2 linked regions of the Aromatoleum aromaticum EbN1 genome follow. The protein of the gene in region 1 interacts with the protein of each later gene in a pairwise test. Links are inferred from orthologs where the notes say so. Each region holds a gene or a part of one and is shown in the gene's direction. Other genes may lie near its edges.

Region 1 (3,299 bases):
GTCATGGACCTGATCCTGCAGCCGCTCGCGTCGAGCTACGCGGTGCTGACCGAGGACGAGAAGGACCTCGGTGTGTGCCTCGTCGATATCGGCGGCGGTACGACCGACATCGCCGTCTTCACTCATGGCGCGATCCGCCACACTGCGGTGCTCCCGATCGCCGGTGACCAGGTCACCAACGACATCGCGATGGCACTGCGCACGCCGACCTCCGAAGCCGAGGAGATCAAGATCCGCCACGGCGTCGCGCTGCACACACTCGCCGATCCCGAGGAGATGATCGAAGTGCCCGGCGTCGGCGACCGGCCGCCGCGGCCGCTGTCGCGCCAGCGTCTCGCCGACGTCATCGAGCCGCGGGTCTCCGAACTGTTCGAGCTGGTGCAGGCCGAATTGCGCCGCAGCGGCTACGAGGAGCTGCTGTCGTCGGGGGTCGTGCTGACCGGCGGTTCCTCCATGATGCTGGGCATGGTGGAGCTCGGCGAGGAAGTGTTCCACATGCCGGTGCGCATCGGCTCGCCGCAGTATGCAGGAGGGCTTGCCGACGTCGTGTGCCAGCCGCGCTACGCGAACGCGATGGGGCTGGTGATGGAAGGGTCCGCGCAGCGCCGGCGGGGCATGCTGGCACGTGAAACGCGCAGTGTCCGCCAGGTGTTCGGGCGGATGAAGTCATGGTTCGAGAAGAATTTCTGAGCGGATGGGGAGTCATCCGTCGAATTTGAAGGTGCGCCCGCGTTAACCTGCTATTTAGTTATAAAATTTGCGTTTGACACTAAATGCAGTGGCCGGGAACGCAGTGCGCAAAACGGTTGATATTCAGGAGACGAGGCAAATGATCGAAATCGTTGAGAAGGAACAGACCGGCACGGTGATCAAGGTGATCGGTGTCGGCGGGGCCGGCGGTAACGCTGTCGACCACATGATCCGCGAGAATGTGCAGGGCGTGGAGTTCATCGTTGCCAACACCGACGCCCAGGCGTTGAGCCGCTGCCTCGCGCCGAACAAGATCCAGCTCGGCAGCTCCGGGCTCGGCGCGGGATCGAAACCCGAAGCCGGCCGGGCTGCCGCGCAGGATTCGCGCGATGCCATCGCGGCGGCGCTCGACGGCGCGCACATGTGCTTCATCACCGGCGGCATGGGCGGCGGCACCGGCACCGGTGCCGGCCCGGTGGTCGCCGAGATCGCGAAGGAGATGGGTATCCTGACCGTCGCGGTCGTCACCAAGCCGTTCGACTTCGAAAACCGCCTGCGGGTGGCCGAGAGCGGTATCGAGGAACTGACGCGCTACGTCGATTCCCTGATCATCGTGCTCAACGACAAGCTGCTCGAAGTGTATGGCGACGACGCCGGCTTCGAGGACTGCTTCCGCTCGGCGGACAACGTGCTGCGCAGTGCGGTCGGCGGCATTGCCGAGATCATCAATGTTCCCGGCCTCGTCAACGTCGACTTCCAGGACGTGCGCACCGCGATGGGCGAGATGGGTCGGGCGATGATGGGCTCGGCGGAAGCCGATGGCCTCGATCGGGCGCGCATCGCTGCCGAGCAGGCCGCGGTCAGCCCGCTGCTCGAAGGTACGGAACTGTCGGGCGCGCGCTGCGTGCTGATCAACATCACCGCCAGCCGCTCGCTGAAGATGTCGGAAGTGCGCGATGCAGTGAAAACGGTGCAGGCGTTCGCTGCCCCCGAAGCCTTCGTGAAATACGGCACCGTGTTCGACGAGGCGATGGAAGACCGCGTGCGCGTGACCGTCGTCGCGACCGGCCTCGGCGCGCCACGCACCGGACGCCAGCCAGTGATGCAGGTCGTGCAGGGTACGGGCACTTACGGCGCGCTCGGCGGCAACGTCAACATGGCCAATCTCGACGTCCCGGCGGTGATCCGCCACACCCGGCGCACCACCGTCGAAGCGATGAGTGCAAACGGCATGGGAACTTACGACATCCCGGCTTTCCTGCGCAAGCAGGCCGACTGACGCACCGGCGTTTCGTCCCGTTCGACAGGCGCCCCGTAGACCGCTGCCTCCGGTCGGCGTCAGGGCGCCTGTGGCCTCGCGCTCCCGCCCCAGATTTCCGCCGGAGCGAAACGCTCCTGCCGCGGTCCAATGAACCGTTGCAGGCAGTGCCGCCCGTGGACCCGCCCGGCGCGCAGGGTCCCGGAAGGCGCCGGTTGCCGTGTTAAACTGCTGGCCGGAAACAGGAATAATTCAAAAATGATCAGGCAGCGCACCCTCAAATCGATCGTCAAGGCCACCGGGGTAGGGCTGCACGGGGGACGCAAGGTCCAGCTCGTGCTGCGGCCGGCAGCGCCCGACACGGGGGTCGTCTTTCACCGCGTCGATCTCGATCCGCCGTGCGACCTGCCTGCCGATCCGTATTCCGTGTGCGACACGCGCATGTGCTCCGGACTGGAGCGCAACGGGGCGAAAGTCGGCACCGTAGAGCACCTGATGTCTGCGGTGGCCGGCCTGGGCGTGGACAATCTTCACGTCGACGTCGATGCGCCCGAGCTCCCGATCCTCGACGGCAGCGCCGGCCCGTTCGTGTTTCTGCTGCAGTCGGCAGGCATCGAGGAGCAGAAGGCGCCGAAGCGCTTCCTGCGCGTGAAAAAGGCGGTCGAGTACCGCGAGGACGACAAATGGGTGCGGCTCGAGCCGCACGACGGCTTCCGGCTGACATTCTCGATCGTTTTCAACCACCCGGCGATCGACAAGACCTCGACCAGCGTGACCGTCGATTTTGCCGAACATTCGTACGTGCGCGACGTCGCCCGCGCCCGTACTTTCGGTTTCATGCAGGATGTCGATTCGATGCGCGCCCACGGACTGGCCCTCGGTGGCAGCCTCGATAACGCGATCGTCATGGACGAATACCGCGTGCTCAATTCCGACGGCTTGCGCTACGTCGATGAGTTCGTCAAGCACAAGGTGCTCGACGCGATCGGCGACCTGTATCTGTGCGGCCACCCGCTGCTCGCGGCCTACAGCGCGCACAAGGCGGGGCACGCGCTGAACAACCAGATCCTGCGCGTCCTGCTCGAGGACCGCTCGGCGTGGGAAATCGCCACGTTCGAGCAGCCGGGAATGACTCCCGCCGCGGTGAGTCATCAGTTCGAGCTCGCGCCGGCGACCTGATCACGACGATGCTGGCCATTCGTCTTCTCGCAGTCCTTGCGGCGATCGGCATCGGCGCCTCGCTGATCGCATGGATGCTGACCGGCAATCCTCGTTATCGCCGCTGGGCGTGGAATTTCCTTCGCGCCGGCCTCGTCGTCGTCTTCGTATTCCTCGCGCTGCTCGCGCTCGA
Region 2 (3,325 bases), 100 kb from region 1 along the record:
ATCGCCGGCGTCACCGCGCCGGCCGGCAAGCGCATGGGCCACGCCGGTGCGCTGATCTCGGGTGGTGCGGACACTGCTGACGCCAAGCTCGCGATCATGGAAGAGTGCGGCTTCACGGTGACGCGCAACCCGTCGGAGATGGCCAAGCTGCTGAAGGCGATGCTGTAAGCACGACTCACCCCGCCCAGTGGAAAAGCGCCGGCTGGACCGGCGCTTTTCGTTGCTGGGAGCGGGCAGGGAAAAACTGCTAGAATCCTTCGCTGCGCTTTTTCCCGCTTATCGTCCATCCGGAGTTTTTCATGGCAATCGAACGTACCCTGTCCATCATCAAGCCCGACGCCGTCGCGAAGAACGTGATCGGCAAGATCTACCAGCGCTTCGAAGATGCAGGCCTGAAGATCATCGCGTCGAAGATGGTGCATCTGTCCGAGCGCGAAGCCGGCCAGTTCTACGCCGTGCACAAGGAGCGCCCGTTCTTCAAGGATCTCGTGTCCTTCATGATTTCCGGGCCGGTGATGATCCAGGTGCTCGAAGGCGAGAGCGCGATTGCGACGAACCGCGACCTGATGGGCGCCACCGATCCGAAAAAAGCCGATGCCGGCACGATTCGTGCGGATTTTGCGGAATCCATCGACGCGAACGCGGTCCATGGTTCCGATGCGCCGGAAACGGCGGCAGTCGAGATTGCGTTCTTCTTTCCCGGCATGAACGTTTACACCCGCTGAACCCCTCACGGGGAGAGCCCGCGCATCGGCCCGCGCATCTTCATCGATAGCGGGCCGATTGCATTATGGGAGCTGTACGGAACGCAGATGCTTACACCGGTCAACCTGCTCGATTTCGACGTCGACGGTCTCGTCACCTGGTTCGCTGAACGGGGCGAGAAGCCTTTTCGCGCGCGCCAGGTGATGCGCTGGATGCACCGTTTCGGCGAAACCGATTTCGGCAACATGACCGACGTGGCGAAAAGCCTGCGCGCGAAGCTCGCCGAAGAAGCCTGCATCCGCGCGCCCCGCGCGATTCGCGATGCGGTATCGGTCGACGGGACGCGCAAATGGCTGCTCGACGTCGGCAGCGCGAACGCGGTCGAAGCGGTGTTCATTCCCGAGACGAATCGCGGCACCCTGTGCATTTCGTCACAAGCCGGGTGCGCGCTCGACTGCGCGTTCTGCTCGACCGGCAAGCAGGGCTTCAATCGCAACCTTTCGGCGGCCGAGATCATCGGCCAGCTGTGGCTCGCGAACCGGCTCCTCGGCGGCAGCGCGTCGCCGGCAGGTTCGAAGGACGGGGACGGCGGGCCCGACCACGCGTCCCGCGCGACCAAGCTGGACCATCGTGCTGCGGACGCCAAGGGCGTCCAATCCGACTCGTGGCGATCCTCTGACCCGGAGGAGGATCACAACGGCCGTGTCATCAGCAACGTCGTGATGATGGGGATGGGCGAACCGCTCGCGAACTTCGACAACGTCGTCACTGCGCTGCGGCTGATGCTCGACGATCACGCGTACGGACTGTCGCGCCGCCGCGTAACGGTGTCGACATCCGGCATCGTCCCGGCAATGGATCGCTTGCGCGACGAATGCCCGGTCGCGCTGGCAGTGTCGCTGCATGCGCCGGACGATGCGTTGCGCGACCGCCTCGTGCCGATCAATCGCAAATATCCGTTGCGCGAGCTGATGGCAGCGTGCCAGCGCTACCTCGAACGGGCGCCGCGCGACTTCGTGACCTTCGAATACGTCATGCTCGACGACGTCAACGACTCGGACGCACACGCCCGCGCGCTCGTCGAACTGGTGCGCGACGTGCCGTGCAAGTTCAATCTGATCCCGTTCAATCCTTTTCCGAACTCCGGCTTCGATCGTTCCCCGGCCGAACGCATCCGGCGCTTTGCGGCGATCCTCATCGACGCTGGCATCGTCACGACGACCCGCAAGACGCGCGGCGACGACGTGAACGCGGCCTGCGGGCAGCTCGCCGGACAAGTGCAGGACCGGTCGCGGCGCACGGTCAGGCTGGTGAAGCCGATGGAGGGCCGCTGAGGATGCGCCGGTTCGCGGGACGGCTGCTCCTTTGCGCTGTCGTGTTCGGGCTGACTGCGTGCGCGGCCCCATCGGGGGCAGGACGCCCGATCGCGGAGCGACCGGTCTCCGACGTGCCGGCGACGAATCCGGCGACGGCGAGCGCCAAGGTCCACGTGGATCTCGGCATGGCCTATCTACAAGTCGGGCGCTACGCGGTTGCGCTCGACGAGGGGCGGGCGGCTCTCGCGAGCGATCCCGCGTACTCGCCGGCGTATCACCTGATGGGTCTCGTCTATATGTTCATCGACGACCGGAACGCGGCGCGCGACAATTTCCAGCGCGCACTGCAGAAGGCGCCGAACGACCCCGAATTCAACAACAGCTATGGCTGGTTCCTGTGCGTGTCGGGGCAGGAAGCGGAAGGGCTCGAACGGCTCGCGCTCGCCGCGCGCAACCCCTATTACCGCACGCCTTCACGGCCCTACGCGAACGCGGGCCTGTGCCATCTGCGGCGCGGCAACGATGCTGCGGCCGAGGCCGAGTTCCAGCGCGCGGCAGAGCTCGACCCATCCAACGCGCAGGCGCTCTACCACCTTGCCGCGATCGCCTACCGCCGCGGCGACTACGAGCTTGCGCGGAACCATCTCGTGCAGTTGCACCAGCAAAGCGAGCCGTCAGCGGAGTCCGTATGGCTCGGTGTGCGCACCGAGCGCAAACTCGGCAATCGTGAGGCCGAGTCGAGCTACGCGGCGCAACTGCGCGGCCGTTTTGCCGATAGCGGGGAACATCGGGCAATGAAACAGGGAAATTACGAGTGAACGACGTTCATCGTGAAGAGGACGCGACCCCGGTCGAGCCGGCTGCTGCCGCATCTGTCGGACAGATCCTGCGGCGTGCACGCGAAGCCCGCCACGAGACCGTAGGCGACGTCGCGTACGCATTGAAACTGACTTCCCGGCAGATCGAGGCGATGGAAGCCGAGCGCTTCGAGCTGCTGCCAGGGCCGGCGTTTGTTCGCGGCTTTCTGCGCAATTACGCGCGGTATCTCGGGATCGATCCGGCCGCGCTGCTCGCCGGCCTCGCAAAAAACGCCGCTGCGATGCCGGTCGAACTCGCTCCGCTGTCGAATGCCGAAGGTGTGATGCCGAGCGGCAGGGCGGCGCGTTCCGCTCGTCTGCCGGCAGCGCTGGTTGCCGGCGCCTTATTGACCGTTGTCGTCGCGGGATGGTTTTTCGACTGGTTCCAGATGCCGGATACCGAAACCGCGACTGTCGAATTGGCGCCGTCCGAAGGGGAGGCAACGC

Evidence for each region.
Region 2: the proteins of ftsZ (region 1) and rlmN interact in binary tests that used the Escherichia coli proteins (3 or more experiments, as listed by UniProt). The link is inferred for Aromatoleum aromaticum EbN1 from one-to-one orthologs.

The regions. Positions count from the first base shown.
Region 1 is NC_006513.1:848,656-851,954, reverse strand. Bases 1-2,899 are described here. They hold ftsZ (cell division protein FtsZ), read left to right. Parts: upstream 1-829; coding sequence 830-1,969; downstream 1,970-2,899. Other genes in these bases: lpxC (UDP-3-O-acyl-N-acetylglucosamine deacetylase), read left to right, coding at 2,207-2,899; ftsA (cell division protein FtsA), read left to right, coding at 1-690. Also shown: more of lpxC, read left to right, coding at 2,900-3,127; EBN1_RS04050 (hypothetical protein), read left to right, coding at 3,136-3,299. UniProt on the Escherichia coli protein: Essential cell division protein that forms a contractile ring structure (Z ring) at the future cell division site. The regulation of the ring assembly controls the timing and the location of cell division.
Region 2 is NC_006513.1:748,035-751,359, reverse strand. What follows is about bases 1-2,925. They hold rlmN (23S rRNA (adenine(2503)-C(2))-methyltransferase RlmN), read left to right. Parts: upstream 1-812; coding sequence 813-2,039; downstream 2,040-2,925. Other genes in these bases: EBN1_RS03505 (RodZ domain-containing protein), read left to right, coding at 2,836-2,925; pilW (type IV pilus biogenesis/stability protein PilW), read left to right, coding at 2,042-2,839; ndk (nucleoside-diphosphate kinase), read left to right, coding at 300-725; sucD (succinate--CoA ligase subunit alpha), read left to right, coding at 1-168. Outside these bases: more of EBN1_RS03505, read left to right, coding at 2,926-3,325.